DNA from 4 places in the Mesorhizobium sp. WSM4976 genome. Region 1 is predicted to be linked to each of the others. Evidence: predicted binding sites of a transcription regulator. Region 1 holds the regulator's gene; each other region holds the start of a gene.

What was found. Region 1 encodes PhoB, which activates phosphate uptake and scavenging genes when phosphate is short. Its sites were predicted from a motif close to TGTCATNNANCTGTCAT; they were not measured.
Region 2: a site for PhoB is predicted at 2,536-2,552, ahead of P9272_RS26670 (acid phosphatase). Genes of this name have one in related genera too.
Region 3: a site for PhoB is predicted at 3,271-3,287, ahead of P9272_RS07385 (PhoX family phosphatase). Genes of this name have one in related genera too.
Region 4: a site for PhoB is predicted at 3,103-3,119, ahead of P9272_RS10760 (esterase-like activity of phytase family protein). Genes of this name have one in related genera too.

What each region holds. Positions count from the first base shown of each region.
Region 1 covers NZ_JARTVT010000021.1:123,076-127,602, forward strand. Annotated here, with positions in the region: gene P9272_RS24585 (ROK family protein) at 1-1,191, shown strand, start outside; gene phoB (phosphate regulon transcriptional regulator PhoB) at 1,492-2,181, opposite strand; gene phoU (phosphate signaling complex protein PhoU) at 2,199-2,906, opposite strand; gene pstB (phosphate ABC transporter ATP-binding protein PstB) at 2,927-3,730, opposite strand; gene pstA (phosphate ABC transporter permease PstA) at 3,727-4,527, opposite strand, start outside.
Region 2 covers NZ_JARTVT010000025.1:26,152-30,678, forward strand. Annotated here, with positions in the region: gene P9272_RS26655 (helix-turn-helix domain-containing protein) at 52-468, opposite strand; gene P9272_RS26660 (dihydrofolate reductase family protein) at 565-1,152, shown strand; gene P9272_RS26665 (cytochrome-c peroxidase) at 1,223-2,473, opposite strand; gene P9272_RS26670 (acid phosphatase) at 2,695-4,227, shown strand; gene P9272_RS26675 (MarR family transcriptional regulator) at 4,399-4,527, opposite strand, start outside.
Region 3 covers NZ_JARTVT010000004.1:304,506-309,032, forward strand. Annotated here, with positions in the region: gene P9272_RS07375 (MarR family transcriptional regulator) at 1-486, shown strand; gene P9272_RS07380 (GNAT family N-acetyltransferase) at 483-1,163, shown strand; gene P9272_RS07385 (PhoX family phosphatase) at 1,212-3,209, opposite strand; gene P9272_RS07390 (hypothetical protein) at 3,435-3,773, shown strand; gene P9272_RS07395 (phosphatase PAP2 family protein) at 3,788-4,498, shown strand.
Region 4 covers NZ_JARTVT010000007.1:123,989-128,515, reverse strand. Annotated here, with positions in the region: gene P9272_RS10765 (MATE family efflux transporter) at 1-1,413, opposite strand, end outside; gene P9272_RS10760 (esterase-like activity of phytase family protein) at 1,521-2,945, opposite strand; gene P9272_RS10755 (LacI family DNA-binding transcriptional regulator) at 3,168-4,193, opposite strand; gene P9272_RS10750 (Gfo/Idh/MocA family oxidoreductase) at 4,391-4,527, shown strand, end outside.

The DNA.
Region 1 (4,527 bases):
ATTTCGGCCGTGCGTCGCGCCGGCCAGCCATCGCGGACCGAAATTGCCGCCACCACCGGTCTCAGCCACTCGACCATTTCGGCGATCTCCGCCGACCTGATCCAGGAGGGCATTCTCACCGAGAGCAAGGCCAGCGAACCGACGGCGTTGAAACGCGGCCGGCCGCAGATCGGCCTGGCGCTGAATCCTGAAGCCGCCGCGGTGCTGACCGTGGTGCTGTCGCTGAACTTCCTGTCGGTCGCCGTCATTGACTATGCCGGCCAGGTGATCGCCGAGGAGCAGCGGCGCCTGGACACGCTTGTCATGCCGCGCGACGAGCTGATCGGCGAGTGCCTGGCGATCGTCCGGCGCCGCCTGCAGGATCCCGACCTCGACGTGAGCAGTGTCGCCCGCATCGCAATGGGCATTCAAGGCATCACCGATTCCCACTCGCGCGCCATGCTGTGGTCGCCGATCACGCCACTGACCGACATTCCGTTCGCCGACATCCTGGAGAGGGAATTCGGCATCCCCGCCACCATGGAGAACGACTGCAACATGATGGCGGTGGCACTGCGATGGCGCGCTCCCGAGCGCTATCGCGACAATTTCATCGCCATCCTGCTCTCGCACGGCATCGGCATGGGCCTTGTGCTGAAGGGCGAATTGTTCACCGGCACGCATTCTTCCGGCGGCGAGTTCGGCCACATGATACATCGTCCGGGCGGCGCGCTTTGCCGCTGCGGGCGCCGCGGCTGCGTCGAGGCCTATGCCGGCAATTACGCGATCTGGCGCAGCGCCATGGGGATAAGCGAGGACGCCGCGCCAATCGACATCGGCGACGCCGACATGCGCGCGCTGGCTGCAAAGGCCCGGCAGGAGGACGGCCCCGAGCGGGAGGCTTATCGCCGGGCCGGCGAGGCGCTGGGCTTCGGTTTGGGCAGCCTGTTCGCCCTTATCGACCCTGCGCCTGTCGCTATGGTCGGCGTCAGCGCGGCCGCCTTCGACCTTATCGAGCCGGCGCTGAGGGAGGCGATCGCCCGGACCGCCGGCGGCCAGCACTCGAGCTCGATCTCCTTCGACACCGAGCCGAACGAGCTGCCGCTGATCCGCGAAGGCTGCGCCATGCGCGCGTTGACCTTCGTCGACCAGGAGATTTTCGCGCCGGGCGTCCAGGCGAGAACTGACGCGGCGGGGAAGAACGTGGCCTGAGCGCGTTTCCGATTCGCCGGAGATCAGCGAAGGCCTTTGAGCTTCGTCATTTCGGAGCGAAGCAGGAGCGAAGCTCCGTCGCGGAGACCCTGGAATCCGTGCCGTTACCTTGATCGTAGGGCGCAGCGGCGAAAAATCCGGACCGTCGCAACGCTTCGAGCCGCAGCATGGATCCGCGGGTCTGCGCCGAGTCGCTGCGCTCCTTGCTCCGCCCGTTGGTTGACGACGCACAAGCGTCTCGGCTACCCACCAGCGTGGATGCTGGAAGTGCCTGCCCCGTCACCACTTTGGCACCGTATCCTACTCCTCGCGGATGGCGTAACCCGCCCCGCGAATGGTGCGGATGACGTCCGGCATGCGGCCGTTGTTGACGGCCTTGCGCAGGCGGCCGACATGGACGTCCACCGTACGCTCGTCGATATAGATCGTCTCGCCCCAGACATTGTCGAGCAGTTGGCTGCGCGAGAACACGCGGCCGGGATGCCGCATCATGAATTCGAGCAGGCGGAACTCGGTCGGGCCGAGCCTGATCTCGCTCTTCTTGCGGTAGACGCGATGCGATTCGCGGTCGAGCACGATGTCGCCGACCTTGAGCACGCTGGACAGCACCTCAGGCTTGGCGCGGCGCAGCAGCGCCTTGACGCGCGCCATGAACTCCGGCGTCGAGAACGGCTTGACCAGATAGTCGTCGGCGCCGGTGGACAAACCTCGAACCCGATCGCTTTCTTCACCGCGCGCTGTCAGCATGATGATCGGCAGCCGCTCGGTTTCGGGCCGCATCCTGAGACGCCGGCAGAGCTCGATGCCTGAGACCGCCGGCACCATCCAGTCGAGCACGAGCAGGTCGGGAACGTTTTCCTGAAGGCGGATTTCGGCCTCGTCGCCGCGGGTCACCACTTCCACCTGGTAACCCTCGGATTCGAGATTGTAGCGGAGCAGCACCCCCAGCGGCTCCTCGTCCTCCACCACCATGATGCGTGGCGCGATCATCGGGGTAACCTTTTCCCTCAGGCGGCCGGCGCCGACATTGCCGTCTCGTCCTGCTTCGGACGGTTGGCGGGCAATTGCGTGCCGGTCAGCACATAATAGGCGTTCTCGGCGATGTTGGTCACATGGTCGCCGATGCGTTCGAGATTCTTGGCGCAGAATAGAAGATGCGTGCAAGGGGTGATGTTGCGCGGGTCTTCCATCATGTAGGTCAACAGCTCGCGGAACACCGAGGTGTATTTGACGTCGATGCGTTCGTCATCGTTGCGAAGCTTGGCCAGCGCCGCGGCATCGCCCACCGTATATTCCTGGATCACGCCCTGGACCTGGATCAGCACCAGCTGCGCCATGGAATCGATCGAATGCGTGAGGTCGCGCGGGGCGGTGCTGACGCCGACCGACCCGACGCGCTTGGCGATGTTCTTGGCGAGATCGCCGATGCGTTCGAGGTCGCCCGCCATGCGGATCGAGCCGACCACGTGGCGAAGATCGTCCGCCATCGGTTGGCGCTTGGCGATCAGCGTGATGGCGCGGTCGTCAAGCTCGCGCTGACGCGCATCCATGATGGCATCGTCGGAGACGACGCGCTGCGCCAGCGCATTGTCGCTTTCGAGCAGGGCCCTGGTCGAGCCGCCGACCATGGAGCCGGCGAGATCGCCCATGTCGGTGATGAGCCGGCTGATCTGCCTCAGATCCTCGTCGAAGGAGGCGACGGTATGTTCGGCCATGATTTTGTCCTCGTATGAACTCAGCCGAAGCGGCCGGTGATGTAGTCCTGGGTGCGCTTCTCGCGGGGCGAGGTGAAGATCTTCTCGGTCCGGTCGAATTCCACCAGCTCGCCCAGATACATGAACGCCGTCTGCCGTGACACGCGCGCCGCCTGCTGCATGTTGTGGGTGACGATGACGATCGTGTAGTCGGCCTGCAATTCGTCGATCAGTTCCTCGATCTTGGCGGTCGAGAGCGGATCGAGCGCCGAAGCCGGTTCGTCGAGCAGGATGACCTCCGGCTTCACCGCCACGGTGCGGGCGATGCAAAGGCGCTGCTGCTGGCCGCCGGAGAGGCTCTGGCCGCTGGCGTTGAGCTTGTCCTTGACCTCGTTCCACAGCGCCGCGCGCTTCAGCGCCGACTCGACGCGGCTGTCCATCTCGGCCTTGCTGATCTTCTCATAGAGCCTGACGCCGAAGGCGATGTTCTCGTAGATCGACATCGGGAACGGCGTCGGCTTCTGGAACACCATGCCGATCTTGGTCCTGAGCAGGTTGAGGTCCTGCGAGCGGTCGAGGATGTTCTTGCCGTCAAGCAGCACCTGACCCTCGGCGCTCTGCTTCGGATAGAGCTCGTAGATGCGGTTCAAGACGCGCAGCAGCGTCGACTTCCCGCAGCCCGACGGGCCAATGAAGGCGGTCACGCTGCGCTCGGGCAGGGACAAGTTGATGTCCTTCAGCGCCTTCGACTGGCCATAGTAGAAGTTGAGGTTCTTGATCTCGATCTTGGCCTTCTCGACGGTCGTGTCGGCTACGTTCAGGTCGGTGGACAACATCGGTTTCATCTGTCCTCTCTGCGTCCGGTTAGGCTGCGGGCGATGATGCTCAGCCCGAGAACCGTCAGGGTGATTATGAGTGCGCCCGTCCAGGCAAGTTGCTGCCATTCCTCGTAGGGGCTGAGAGCAAACTGGAAGATGGTCACCGGCAGGCTGGCCATCGGGGCATTGAGATTGCTCGACCAGAACTGGTTGTTGAGCGCGGTGAAGAGTAGCGGCGCCGTCTCGCCGGAGATACGGGCGATCGCCAGCAATATGCCGGTCACGATGCCGGACAGTGCCGCGCGGTAGGCGACGGAGCGGATCACCACCCAGCGAGGCGCGCCGATGGCGGTGCCCGCCTCGCGCAGCGCGTTGGGCACGAGGTTCAGCATGTCCTCGGTGGTTCGCACCACGACCGGGATCACCAGGATGGACAGGGCGACGGCGCCGGCAATGGCCGAGAAGTGCCCCATCGGCCGCACCATCAGCTCATAGACGAACAGGCCGACGATGATCGAGGGGGCCGACAAGAGGATGTCGTTGATGAAACGCACTACCGTGGTGAGCTTCGAGAAACGGCCATACTCGGCCATGTAGGTGCCCGCCAGCACGCCGATCGGCGTGCCGACGACGATGCCGATGATGGTCATCACGATGCTGCCGTAGATGGCGTTGAGCAGGCCGCCGGCATCGCCGGGCGGCGGCGTCATCTGCGTGAACACGGCGAGCGACACCCCGGAGAGCCCTTTGTAGAGCAGGGCGCCAAGGATCAGCGCCAGCCAGGCGAGGCCGATGCCGGCGGCGATGACGCACAGCGCCATCAT
Region 2 (4,527 bases), on a different contig from region 1:
GCAAAACGCCGCTCGCGCAGGTCGCCGGCAGAGTGCAGTATTCCGCCTTCGCTATCCCAAATGCTCCACCCTAAGCTTCTCCTTCATCCGCTCGACCGCCCGCTCGCCGCCGGCCGCGAGGTCATCGGCGATTTGGGCAAGCTTGTCGTCGGCCTTGCGGTGTTTGCTGCCCCAGGCGCCTAGCGTCGCCAGCACCGGCAATAGGTCGATGCCGGCCTCGGTCAGCCGGTAGATCGCCTTCAGGCCATGGCTAGGATCGTCGCTGCGGGTGAGGATGCCTTCGTCCTGCAGCGTCCGCAACCGCTCGGCCAGCGTGCGCGACGAGATGCCTTCATCGGACAGCAGGAATTCGCGAAAATGCCGTTTCCCCGCGAAGGCCAGGTCGCGGATGATGAGCAGCGTCCAGCGGTCGCCCAGCAATTCGAGCGAAAGGCTGATCGGGCAGCCAGACCGTCCCTTGGATGTCATCAATATGATTCCATTTGTAAATCAATTTACTATTGACACCGTTACCGCGTTGCGTCAAATGGTTCCAAAAGTAAATCATTGGCGAGGAGAACGAGCATGAGGAGGCTGATCCTTCAGATGCAAATGTCGGTGGATGGCTTTGTCGGCTCCGATGAGGATCGTCGCTGGCAGCTGTGGGAATGGGGCGACGACAGCGCCTGGGACGAGGAGCTCAAACAGGATTTCAACGCCGTCCTCACCACCGTCGACACCATCCTGTTGAGCCGCAAGATGGCGGAGCAGGGCTACCTTGCCCATTGGGGCAATGCGGCGAAGAAATATCCGAAGGATCGCTTCTATGCCTTTGCTCGGCGCATCATCGAGGCTGAGAAGGTGGTGGCGAGCGACAAGCTCGGAGCTTCGCGCTGGGAACGGACACGGGTCGTAAGCGGCGACCTGCCGCGCGAGGTCGATGCGCTGAAGCAGGGCGAGGGCGGCGACATCGCCGTGTTCGGCGGCGCCGGCTTCGCCTCGGCGTTGATCGCCGCCGGTCTGGTGGACGAGTTCCAGCTGTTCATCAATCCGGCGGTTCTGGGCAGCGGCCGCCGCATCTTCGACAAAGGCGGGTTCGCCGGGCTGACGCTCCTCGGCTCGAGACCCTATGCCTGCGGCATGGTGGTGAGCCGCTACGCGCCGGGGCAATAAGAGGCGGCAACCGGGGCCGCGCCGCCTTGAATCAGTCTCGCAACAGGCCTTCCTAACTGGCCCCCCAGCCTCAGTGTCCCGTCTGATCGGCGTCGGTCAGCGCGCCGAGGAAGGCGACGATATCATCGATCTCGGCGTCGGTCAGCGCAGGCTTGTCGCCGGGCTTTCTGCCGTTGAAGGGCGGGTCGGTGTTGAGGTTCGGCCAGTAGGCTTTTGGCAGGTCGTCGAATTTGTCGACCGTGCCGTCGGCCCTCTTCGGATACCAGCGCGCCGGATCGCTGTCGCGGCTGGCGTAGAAGGCCACCGCCTCGCGAAGCGTGTGGAAATAGCCATTATGGAAGAAGCTCTTGCGCAAGGCCACGTTGCGCAGTGTCGGCGTCTTGAACAGGCCGCAAAATTCGGCGCGTCCCTTGAAGTCGGTGCGCAGCGGGCCGCACAGGCCGAGGTCGAAATAATCGGGATCGGCATTGGCGGGGAGAGCCGGATTGCGCGGCACGGCGATCGCGATGAGGCCGTAGTCGGTGAACTGCGGCGGCTCGCCGTCATTGGCCGGCTCGCTCAAATGGCAGCTCGCGCAATTGCCCTTCGCCTCGTCCTCGAACAGCATGCGGCCGCGCAATTCCTGCGCGGAGAGCTGTGCCTTGCCTGCGAGAAAGGCGTCGTAGCGGCTGGAATAGGGGTAGAAATCGGCACTGCTCTGCTCGAATGTGCCGAGCGCTTCCACCGCGGCATCGAAGGCGTCCCGCGGATGGTCGAAGACATCGGCGCCAAAGGCAGCCTCGAACGCCATTGCATAGGGCGCCTTGCGCAGGCGGGCGGCCACCTGGGCCTCATCCTTGTTGCCCATCTCGAAGGGAGAGAGCAGCGGGATTCTCGCCTGGTCCTTGCCGTGGTCGGCCCGGCCGTCCCAGGTGAGCCCCCCGGTCGGGCCATTGTCGACGCTCTCGTCGCCTTCGTCCTCGGAGTCGTGAAAATGCTCGGTGAAGGCGGGCGTCGCCTGCAAATAGCGCAGCGACGGCACCGCGCGAACGCCGGGCTGGTCGAGCTTGGCTCCGCCCATCTCGACCGGCGAAGCCGAGGCCGGTCCGAAAGCGTGGTTGGGATCGTGGCAGGATGAGCAGGCCTGCCTGCCCGAGGCCGAAAGCGAAGGATCGAAGAACATCTGCCGCCCGAGCGCCGTCAGCGCCTCGGCGCGCGCATAGGCTTCCTGGCGCGACATCGGGCCGGGATGGACGCCCGACGGCTCCGCGGTGTTGGCAGGCGCGGTCAAGCCGACGATCGAAGCCGCCACAAGGGCGATCGCGTGACCTTTCCGTCCCATCGTCTGCGGCGATATCCCTGATTTCCCTTCACCTGATTTCGTTCGCGACGTAAGCTTCAAGTGCAACGGATTGATGACCGGCTTTCTCGCTCACGAAACCGTGTTCGAACCTCGCAGAACTGTCACATAGGTGACAAGGCGTCGAAGTAGCTGGGCATTGATGCAGTTGCGTTCCTGCATTGCCGTCCTCCAGCCATTCCCAAGCCACGAGGCATCCTTCAATGACCCGGTCCCTTCTCACCTTTTGCCTCGCCTCCACGGCGCTGGCATCGCTCTCCGCCGCTGCCCATGCGGCTCCTCCCGGCTACGACAAGATCGACACCGTGGTCGTCATCTACGCCGAGAACCGCAGCTTCGATAATCTCTATGGTGGCTTCCCCGGCGCCAATGGCCTCGCCAATGTGTCGCCCGACCAAGCGCGCCAGCTCGACCGCGACGGCAAGCCGCTCTCCGAATTGCCCCCGGTCTGGGGCGGGCTGACCGGCAAGGGCGTCACGCCGGCGGTGACGGAGGCGCAGAGCGCGCATCTTCCCAACGCCGTCTTTGCCATCGACGACCCCAAGGGCTTCAACGAGGGCACCAACGTCGTCACGCACGACCTGTGGCACCGCTTCTACCAGGAGCAGATGCAGATCGACGGCGGCCGGAACGACAAGTTCGTCGCCTGGGCCGATTCCGGCTCGCTGGTGATGGGCCATTACGACGGGTCCAATCTGCCAATGTGGAGCATTGCCAAGAAATACGTTCTGGCGGACAATTTCTTCCAGGGAGCCTTCGGCGGCTCCTTCCTCAACCATTTCATGCTGGCCTGCGCCTGCGTGCCTTATTATCCCAATGCCGACACCAGCCCGGTGAAGGGCCAGATCGCTATCGTCGAACCGGATGGCGTGACGCTGAAGCCGGCTGACAATTCGCCCGCCTCGGCGCTGGCCGGCGTACCGAAATTCGCCAATGACGGCGCCATCACGCCCGACTTCTACGCCGTCAACACCATGCAGCCGCCCTACCAGCCGAGCGCCAACAAGCCGGCCGAGGGCGGCGACAAGGCGCTCGCCGACCCGACGCAGCCGACCACGCTGCCGCCGCAGCAGGAGATCACCATCGGTGATCTCCTGTCGCTCAAGGGCATCTCCTGGGCCTGGTATTCAGGCGCCTGGCAGGCCGCGCTCGACGGCAAGAACGCGACACCGGTGCCGAACTTCCAGTTCCACCACCAGCCCTTCAACTATTTCGCGGCTTACGCGCCGGGCACCGCCGCGCGCGCCGAGCATATCAAGGACGGCGGCCTCGGCGGCGAAGCGTTCATCAAGGCGATCGACGACGGCAAGCTGCCGCAGGTCACCTTCTACAAGCCGCAGGGCAACCTCAACGAACATGCCGGCTATGCCGACGTGACCTCGGGCGACCAGCATCTGGCCGATATCGTTTCGCATCTGGAGAAGAGCCCGCAATGGGCGCATATGCTGGTGGTCGTCACCTATGACGAGAATGGCGGCTTCTGGGATCATGTCGCCCCGCCAAAGGCCGACCGCTGGGGCCCGGGCAACCGCGTCCCGGCCTTCATCATCTCGCCCTACGCGAAGATGGGCATTGTCGACCACACGCAGTACGACACCACCTCGATCCTGCGCTTCATCACCAACCGCTACGACCTGCCGGTGCTGCAAGGCATCGTCGCCCGCGACAAGGCGCTGCGCAACAACGACCAGGCGCCGATGGGCGACCTGACGGCGGCGCTCGATCTGACGCGGTGAGGGCGTGAAAGAAGCCCGTTACGCCGCGGTCCTTCACACCCCTCTGTCCTGCCGGGCAGCGAGGTGCTGTCCCGCCAGCCTCTCCGATGTTCCCTCTGCGCAGTAGATTGAATCAACCCGGCAGAATGCGCTGCTATCGGATTGTTTTGCTAGAGTGGGAGCGCGCCGCGCTCACTCCGCCTCATCCACCCAGATCAGGCGCAGCAGCCGCAGCAGTGTCGCCCGTTCCTTCCTGCTGAGACGCTCCAGGAAACGGTTTTCGTGTCGGCGCACCTTGAGGCGCCAAGCGGGCATTGCCGC
Region 3 (4,527 bases), on a different contig from region 1:
ATGGAAGACATTCTGCGATCTCTCGGCTTTCTCTGCCTCGGCAGCCGGATGAAGCGCATGGGCGAGCAGTTGCAGGCCGATACGCAGCGAGTGCTCGACCGCCTCGACCTGCGCATCCAGTCGAGCCAGTACCCGCTGCTCGCCGCGCTCGACAGGCTGGGGCCGCTGCCGGTCGGCGAGCTGGCGCTGTCGCTCGGCGTCGCGCAGCCGGGCGTGACGCGCAGCGTGGCGCTACTTGCCGAGTTGGGGCTGGTGGAGGTCAATTCTTCGGATGATGACCAGCGGCGCAGGATCGTTTCGCTGACCGGCAACGGCAGGCGGCTGGTCGAACGGGCGAAACGGGACATCTGGCCGAGCATCGAAAATGCCGTCGCGGATCTGTGCGCCGATCTTTCCGGGCCGCTGCTAGACCAGCTTGCCGCCATCGAGGATCGGCTGGCGGAGACGCCGCTCAACCGTCGCGCCGAAAGGTTCGCCACGCCATGAAGCACATGCTCGACCGCCCCGTCTGGAGCGCGCTAGAAACGCGGCAAAGGACATTCGCTGAGGGTGACGATCTCGCGCGTCGGTACCGGCCATCGATCATTCCGTTCGCCGCCACGGCAACCGACGATCCGGAAAGCCTGCACGCGCTCGCTAGGCTCGTTCCCGCTGGCGAGACCGTCATCCTGGCTCAGGCCGACGGCATCGTCCTTCCGCCGGCGCTTGTCGCGACGATGACCGCCGACGCCGTGCAGATGATTGCCGAGCAAGCCTTGCACACGGTCGCCGACCCTCGGATCGAGCAATTGATGCGGCAGGACGCGGCCGAGATGCTTGCGCTCGCCTCGCTGACGAAACCTGGCCCGTTCACGCTCGAAGCCTTGAGCCTCGGTGAATTCTGGGGCGTGAAGATCGACGGCAGGCTGGCCGCGATGGCCGGCGAGCGCATGAAGCAGCCCGGCTATTCGGAACTCAGCGGCGTCTGCTCGCATCCGGATTTTCGCGGCGGCGGTCTTGCCAGGCTGTTGTCGCTGTTTGTGGCCAACCGCATCATGGCGCGCGGCGAGGTGCCATATCTGCACGCCTTCGCCAACAACGCCGCGGCGATAAAGCTTTACGAGTCGATCGGCTTCCGGCTGCGCAGCGCGATGAACATCGCGGTGGTCCAGCGGGCGGGGTGAGACGCGACGTCGGGGGACTCCGCCAACCCCGACGCCGAGTCCGCAAGCTTAAACCGCGATCTTGCCGCCGCCCTGCTTCGTGATCGCAACGACGGACGGCCGCACCGGCATGTCCGGCTTGAAGTCCGGCCAGCGGGTCGACGGATCCTCGTAATAGGACGGACGGCCAAAGCCTTCCCAGTCCTCGCCGCCGTCACCCGGATGCTGGACGGCGACAAAAGCCGTCTGGTCATCCGGCGCGAAGAGCGGGCCGCACATTTCGGCGCCGATCGGCACGCGGAAGAACAGCTTTGATGTCGCCCGCGCCGCGCCTTCGGTGTCCACCGCCCACAGGCCATCGGTGCGGCCGGTGGCCTTCGGGCCCTGGCCGTCGGTGGCGACCCAGAGGCGTCCGGCAGAATCGACGGCGCAATTGTCCGGCATGCCGAACCAGCCATGGGCGCTGGTCGCCGTCGAGAAGGTGGCGCCGACATCGGCAACGGAAGGATCGCCGCATTTCAGCAGCACTTCCCACTTGCCCTTGCTGGCGGCGAAATCGCCGCCGTCCTCAACGATCTCGATGATATGGCCGAAGGCATTGGAAGCACGCGGGTTGGCGGCGTCGATCTGTTCGGCCTTGCGCTTGGAATTGTTGGTCAGCATGACATAGACCTTGCCGTTGCCGGCATTGGGCTGAATGTCTTCCGGCCGGTCCATCTTGGTGGCGCCGAGCAGGTCAGCAGCGCGCCGCGTCTCAATGAGAACGTCGGCCTGGGACGCAAAGCTATTCTCAGCCGTCAGCGGGCCTTGGCCAAAGACGATCGGCATCCACTCGACCGAGCCGTCCTCGGCGAATTTCGCCACATGCAGCGTGCCGTCGTCGAGCAGGTTCATGTTGGCGGCGCGGTCGTTGGGGTTGAACGTGCCGGCGGTGACGAATTTGTAGACATAGTCGAAGCGCTCGTCGTCGCCGAGATAGAAGACGACGCGGCCGTCCCTGGCGACGATCGACTCCGCACCCTCGTGCTTGAAGCGGCCCATGGCGGTGCGCTTCCTCGGTGTCGAGGTCGGGTCGTTGACGTCGACCTCGACGATCCAGCCGAAACGGTTCGGCTCGTTCGGCTCCTTGGTGAGGTTGAAGCGCTCGTAATGCGCGCCCCACTCATAGGCGCCTTCCGGTATGCCGAGGCGCTTGTAATTGGCGGCTTCCCTGTGGCCTTGCGGCAGCTCGCCAGAGAAATAGCCGTGGATGTTCTCTTCGGCCATCACATAGGTGCCCCAAGGCGTCACGCCGCCAGCGCAATTGTTGAGCGTGCCGATAACCTTGGTGCCGGAGGGGTCGGCACTGGTCTTGAGGCGGTCATGACCGGCGGCTGGGCCGGAGATCGCCATCTCGGTGGTCGACATGATGCGGCGGTTGAGCTTGCCGTCGCGCATCACCTGCCATTTGCCGCCTTCCTTGCGAATCTCGACGATGGTCCCGCCATGCGCGGCCATCTCGACATCAACCTGCTCCTTCGAGAGCGGCGCGACCTCGGCGGCTTTTTTGCCGTCCTTCTCGACGATCGAAACGATGCCGGGGAACATCAGATGCGGGTTGGTGTATTCGTGGTTGACGACCAAAAGCCCGTGCTCGGCCGAGCCGTCGATCGGGATGTAGCCGACATAGTCATTGTTGTAGCCGAACTGTTTTGCCTGAGCCTCGGCTGACTGCTTCAGCGGATTGAACTCCGGCGAATCGGCAAACAGCGGATCGCCCCAGCGCAACAGCACGTCGGCATCATAGCCGGGCGCGACATGGTGCTTATCGTCGATGCCGGCCTCAAGCTCGTCGAATTTGAAAGCGGAGCCTTCCGCCGCGCGCGCCTCGTCGGCGGCGACCAGCGCCAGCGGGCTGACGGTGGCGGCGATGGCCGAGATGGCCAGCGAGCCCATGAGAAAGCCGCGGCGCGAGAAGCGCGCGGCAATGATCTCGCCCATGGTGCGGTTGTCGGTCGGGTTGACGGGAGGACCGTCATTTTCCTCGAGCTGGCTGGTGCGGAAGCGGGTTTCAGGGGTCGCGGTCATAGTGTTCCTCTGGCTTATTGAGGTGGCTTGAGCTGGACCTTCAGACCCCTAAAGCGCGCCGATCACATTTGCGTGACATCGGCGGGATCGATCGTGGACAATTGTTTGCCCGGGCGTCCAAGGCGCTGCCGCTCCCCGCAGCCTGTTCGCTGCCGGATCGGCTTGACGCTGTGGCGTGGTTCGGGAACAAGAGCGCCGGCGAGAACCTGCAAAGGGATGGCAAAAGTGAGTTTCTGGGGACTGGCGCAGCTCGGTATTTCGACCGTGATGTTCCTGCTGGCGGCGATGGCCGCCAAGCAATGGGGCCTGGCGCCCAGCCTGGTCAAGCTACTTGTGACGCTGGCGCTCTATACGGCCGGCAACCTGATCATGCTGAGGTTGGTGCGCGAATTCGGCATGTCGGTGGCATTCAGCCTGTCGGCAGTGATCCAGCTTGTCGCGGTCAATGTCGTGGCAGTCGCCTTTTTCGGCGAACGGCTCAATGCGTTCCAGTCGACCGGCATGGTGCTGGCGATCGCCGCCGTCGCCCTGATCACGCTCGGGCCCTATATGCAGAAGCTCTAACCCTCGAGTCTTCCATGAAGCCATCCGTCGGAGCGCTGTTTGCCAAGATCGAATTCCCCCTGCTTCTGGCCGGGCTGGTGATCGCTGGCGGGCTGTGGGGTTTCGAAGAATTGATGGAGGTGGCGCGGGCCACGACGCCGCATGCCTTCGACACCGAGATCCTGCTTGCCTTCCGCCATGCCGGGCAGCCGGATAGCCCGATAGGTCCGCTTTGGCTGCAGGGAGCCATACGCGACGTCACCTCGCTTGGCAGCACCGTCGTGCTGGTGCTGATCACGACCGCGACGATCATCTACCTGCTGTTGATCCGCAGGCCTTCAACCGCGCTGTTCGTGTTCGCGGCGGTGGCGGGCGGGCAAGTGCTTTCCACCTTGCTCAAGCTCGAGATCGACCGTCCCCGGCCGGACCTCGTCTCGCACCTGGCCACCGAAACGTCGCTGTCCTTTCCAAGCGGACACGCCATGCTATCGGCGGTGACCTATCTGACGCTCGGCTCTTTGGCCGCGCGCTTCCTTCCGGATCGCCGGACGAAAATCTACGTGCTTTGCCTTGCCGTGCTGATCACCGTGCTGGTCGGCACCAGCCGCGTCTATCTCGGCGTGCACTGGCCGTCCGACGTGCTTGCCGGCTGGTGCGCGGGCTTCGCCTGGGCCATGCTGTGCTGGCTCGCGGCACGCCTGTTGCAGCGGCGCAAAGTGGTGACAGACAGCGACATCGATGGTTGAAACATTTAAAATGATGCTTGAGATATTGT
Region 4 (4,527 bases), on a different contig from region 1:
ATCGGGCGGCTCGCCGGCGGCAGGCCGGCCCTCGATCATATGCGTGGTCCGCCAATGGCCGAAACGATAATAGGCGGCGGCTAGCAAAAGCGAGGCGATCGAGCCGGCCGGAAAGCTCCACCACAGCGCCTCCTGGCCGATGACGCTGCGCATGAAATAGGCAAAGCCGGTGCGGATGATCAACACCGAGATGATCAGGATGATGAGCGGCGGCATGACGGCGCCGGTGGCTCGCACCGTGGCAAACAAGACGATCGTGATGCCGAACAGGATGAACGACCAGGACGCCACCCTGTTGATATGGGCGGCAATGTCGATCGCGGTGCTGTCATTGCTGAGGAAGAGGCTGAGCACGGGGCGATCGAAGACGAAAAGCAGCGCCACCAGCGCGCCGGTCAGCACCAAATTGAAACCGATGCCCGAGGCCGCGACTTTGCCGATGCGGTCCCAGCGGCCGGCGCCGACATTCTGCGCCGCCATTGAGGAGACCGCCGCCCCGATCGCCAGCGCCGGCATCTGGATATAGGTCCAGAGTTGCGCGGCGATACCGTAAGCGGCGGCGACCTGCGACCCGTAGGAGTTGACGATGCCCATCACCGTCAATGCAGCGGCCGAGATGACGATCATCTGCAACCCCATCGGGATGCCCTTGAAGACGACGATGCGCAGCAGGGCCGGATCAGGCCGAAGCAGCGCGAGATCGACGCCTGCCAGCCGCAGCGGATGCTTTCGCGCATAGAGCACGATGAGAATGGCGATGACGCTGACCGTCTGACCTATGAGCGTCGATGTCGCCGAGCCGGCGATGCCGAGCTCTGGAAAGGGGCCGATGCCGCGGATCAGCAGCGGATTGAGCACGACGTCAAGCACGACCGCCAGCGCCATGAAGACGAACGGGGTTCGCGAGTCACCGGCGCCGCGCAGCACGGTCATGACGAAGGACAAGAGGTTCATCATAGGCACAGCCACGAAGATGATGCGCAGATAACTGCGCGCCAGCGGCAGGGCGTCCGCCGGCGTGCCGAGCCCGGTGAGGATGGCGTCGACCCAGATCCAGCCGCAGACGGCGAAGACGACCGAGACCAGGAAGAAGAAAGTGGCGCTGGTGCCGACGACGCGCTTCGCCTCGGGCAGGTCGCGGGCGCCGACCGACTGCGCGACCAGGATCGTCGCCGCCATGCCTATGCCGAACACGGTGCCGAGGATGAGGAACAGCACCAGATTGGCGTTGGAGGTGGCGGTCAGCGCCGCCTCGCCGAGGAAGCGGCCGACCCAGACTGCATTGATCGAGCCGTTGAGCGACTGCAGCACGTTGGAGCCCAGCACCGGCAGCGCGAACAGAAGCAGCGTACGCGGGATCGGCCCGCTGGTCAGGTCGTGGGTCCGCCTTCGAGCCGGCTTGTCGTCATCCATGGCAGCACCGAAAATGAATCAGGCCCGCGATGCTATCGCAGGCCTGATGCTCATGCATCCCTTCCGCGCTCAGCCGTATGCGCGCTCAGCATACGGCTGAAGCAGAACTAGTTCGCGGCGAGGCTGTTTCCAGACAGTCCAGGCAGGGTGACCTGATAGACCAGGAAAGTGGTGTCGACGTCGGCGCCGTCCTCGGCCTTGTAGGGCGCACCGACCTGGAAGCCGTCCTGGGTGAGGAAGTCGTTGTCATTGGCAACGAACAGGAAATAGTCGTCGGGAAGCTTCGGGTCGAGCACGGAGACCAGCGACATCGCCTCCCACTTCTCGGACAGGTTGTTCCTGTCGTTCGGCGCGCCATTGTGCAGGCCGAAGCGGCCGAGCTCGCGCTTGTCGTTGATGTCGATGAACGGCGTCAGCCTGGCCGGCGTCACCGATGGCTCGAGCACGCCTTTCGGCGCCACCGGCTGGTCGGCGGCGTCGAACGGACCGTTGGCGATGTCGGTGGCTGCGGAGAGGTCGACGATCTCGATCTTGCGGTAGAGCGACTCGTCGCCCTTGAGACCCTGGCCGTTGCCCGAGTCGCGTGCCAGCATCAGGAAGCTGGTGTCGGAGAGCGCGACGATCTCGCTTTGCGCAGCGACCTTGGTCTTGCCCTTGGCGTCCTTGAAGACCGGCAGCGGCACGACGTATTCATGCGCCAGCTTGAGATGAGCGAGCTCGGAAGCGTCATAGACCAGCGCGCGGGTGTTCTGGCGCGTCGAGCCGGAATCGCCGCCGTCCTGGCGGGTCGCCGACTGTAGCACGGCGATCAGGAACTTGCCGTCGGGCGTCATCGACATGCCTTCGAGGCCCTGGTTATTCTGGCGGCCGGTCTCGGGATCCTTCGGATCTGGCTCGGCCGCGCCCGGGCCTGGATTGTCGGAAGCGAAGTTCGGCTTGCCGTGGCGCATCGGCACCAGCGCCGCGGGCGGCTGCGTCGCCGACATCAGCCGCCCTTCGGCCGAGAACCGATAGATGTTGGGGCCGTATTCGTCGGAGATGAACATGGTGCCGTCGGGCAGGCGCACGATCGCTTCGTCGTCCAGCGAAAGCTTGCCGTTGTCCGCCTGCGGCAAGATCGGCAAATCGCCCGCGGCCGGACGCACTCCGTTCAACGGATCGAGGCCGGTCGCGTCGGCGCCCTTGTCGTCGGTCAAGAGCATCGTATCGGCGAGCGTCGCCTTAACGCCGGTCTGTTCCTTCCCGACGACTGGGGCCACGCCAGGAGCCGTCGGGGTCAGCTCGATTGCTATGGTGTTGAGCCGCGGGCGATAATCGGTGGTGCCGACGACATTGTAGCCGCGGTCGGGCAGCAGCCAGAGCGAGCCCTTGTAGCCCGCGCCGTCGCGCGCCCAGGACTTGGTGTCGATCGCCATGCCGGAACCCGAACCGAAGGTCTCGCCGAACTTATCCTTCTGGATGGCCGGAATGCGGCCGACGCCTACGAGCCCCTTGTTGAGATAAACGACGCCGTCGGCGAGCGCCGGCGTCATGGCAGTGAACAGGGCGAGCAGCGCGCCGAGCGCGGCGGTTCGGTTGAGATGTTTCATCGATATCCCCTTCTTGAAGAGCAGAGCGGCCACTGGCTCAAAAGGGCACGGCATCGACGATGCGGGCAGCCCTTGCCGTCGAGCGGTCTAGGGCGTGAACGTGATGGTTGCGTGACAGGTTGGGTGCGCTTTTCCTTCTCCCACGAGAGGAGAAGGAAAAGGCGCTCAATCGCTTTCTCTGGCGACCAGTTCCAGCGGCCAGATCTCTCGGATGATACGTGTGCCTTCGGGGCCAGCGAAAGCCGGAAGCGAGGCCAGCAGCATTTCGGCCAGCCGGCGGCCCATCGGCTCCAGCGATGGACGGAAGGCGGTCAGCGCCGGCGAGAAGTAGCGGCAAAGCGGCGTGTCGACGATGACGATCACCGCGATGTCGTGGCCGGGCCGGATGCCCATTTCGGCCAGCGCCTTGCAGCCGCCGAGGGCCATGGCGTCATTGTTGAAGATGATGGCTGTCGGCCGGTCCTTGGAGAGCATGACGCGCGGCGTCACCTGATAGCCGCCGGTCTCGTTGATGAAGCCGTCGGCGATCAGGCCGGGATCGATTTCGATGCCGTGCCGCTTCAGCGCCTTGCGGTAGCCGTCGAGGAACAGGTAGCCGAAGTTGAGATCGAGCGAAGGGCGGATGGCGGCGATGCGGCGGTGGCCGCGCGCGACCAGCCGGTCGACTGCTTCCTCACCCGCCCTCTCGAAATCGATATCGAGCGAAGGATAGGTGTCGCCGCCGGATTGACTTCGCCCAAGCGTGGCGAAGGGAAAACCGGCCTTGCTGAGATAGTCTATCCGGTCGTCTTCCCGCCTTGTATTGGCCAACACGACAGCGTCGGCCCGGCGCGTCTCAACCACGCGGCGCAGCCTCTCCGGCTGATATTGGCCGGGCTCACCCATGACCACCATCAGATCGAGGTCGCTCTCGGCGAGCCGCGCCTGCAGACCGGTCAGGAACGGGATGAAGAACGGCTCGCCATATTGCTGGTCGCCGGGATGCGGTTGCAGCATGAAGGCGATCGAATGAGTGGCGCCTTTCCTCAGGCTGCGGCCGGACTGGTTGGGCGAATAGTTCAGCTTCCTGGCCGCCTCGAGCACGCGTTGGCGCGTCTCCGCATTGACATCGGCGCGGCCGTTCAGCGCCCGGGACACCGTGCCGATCGAAATGTTCAGGTGACGCGCGAGATCGTGGATGCTGGACGCCAATGCCGGTTCTCCCCCTGTCTTCGCTAGCACCGGCCGCCCTTCAGGCCAAGCAGTGGATGTCGATTTTCGCGAGCGGGTGATTGACATTCTACGCCATCGGGTGTGTTCTCGTAAACGTTTACGGAAAAACGTTTACGGTGATGCCGGAAATGCCGTGACACTCGGACTGGAGGGGCCGGGCGGAGGAGGAGCGCTGGATGATGAAGGTCGTCCTGGTCGGGTGCGGAGCCATGAGCAAGCAGTGGCTCGATGCCGCAAGGCAGATCGACGGGCTCGCGATTGCCGGCCTTGTCGACCTCGACGCCGAGCGGGCGCAAACGAGGGCGCGCGAATA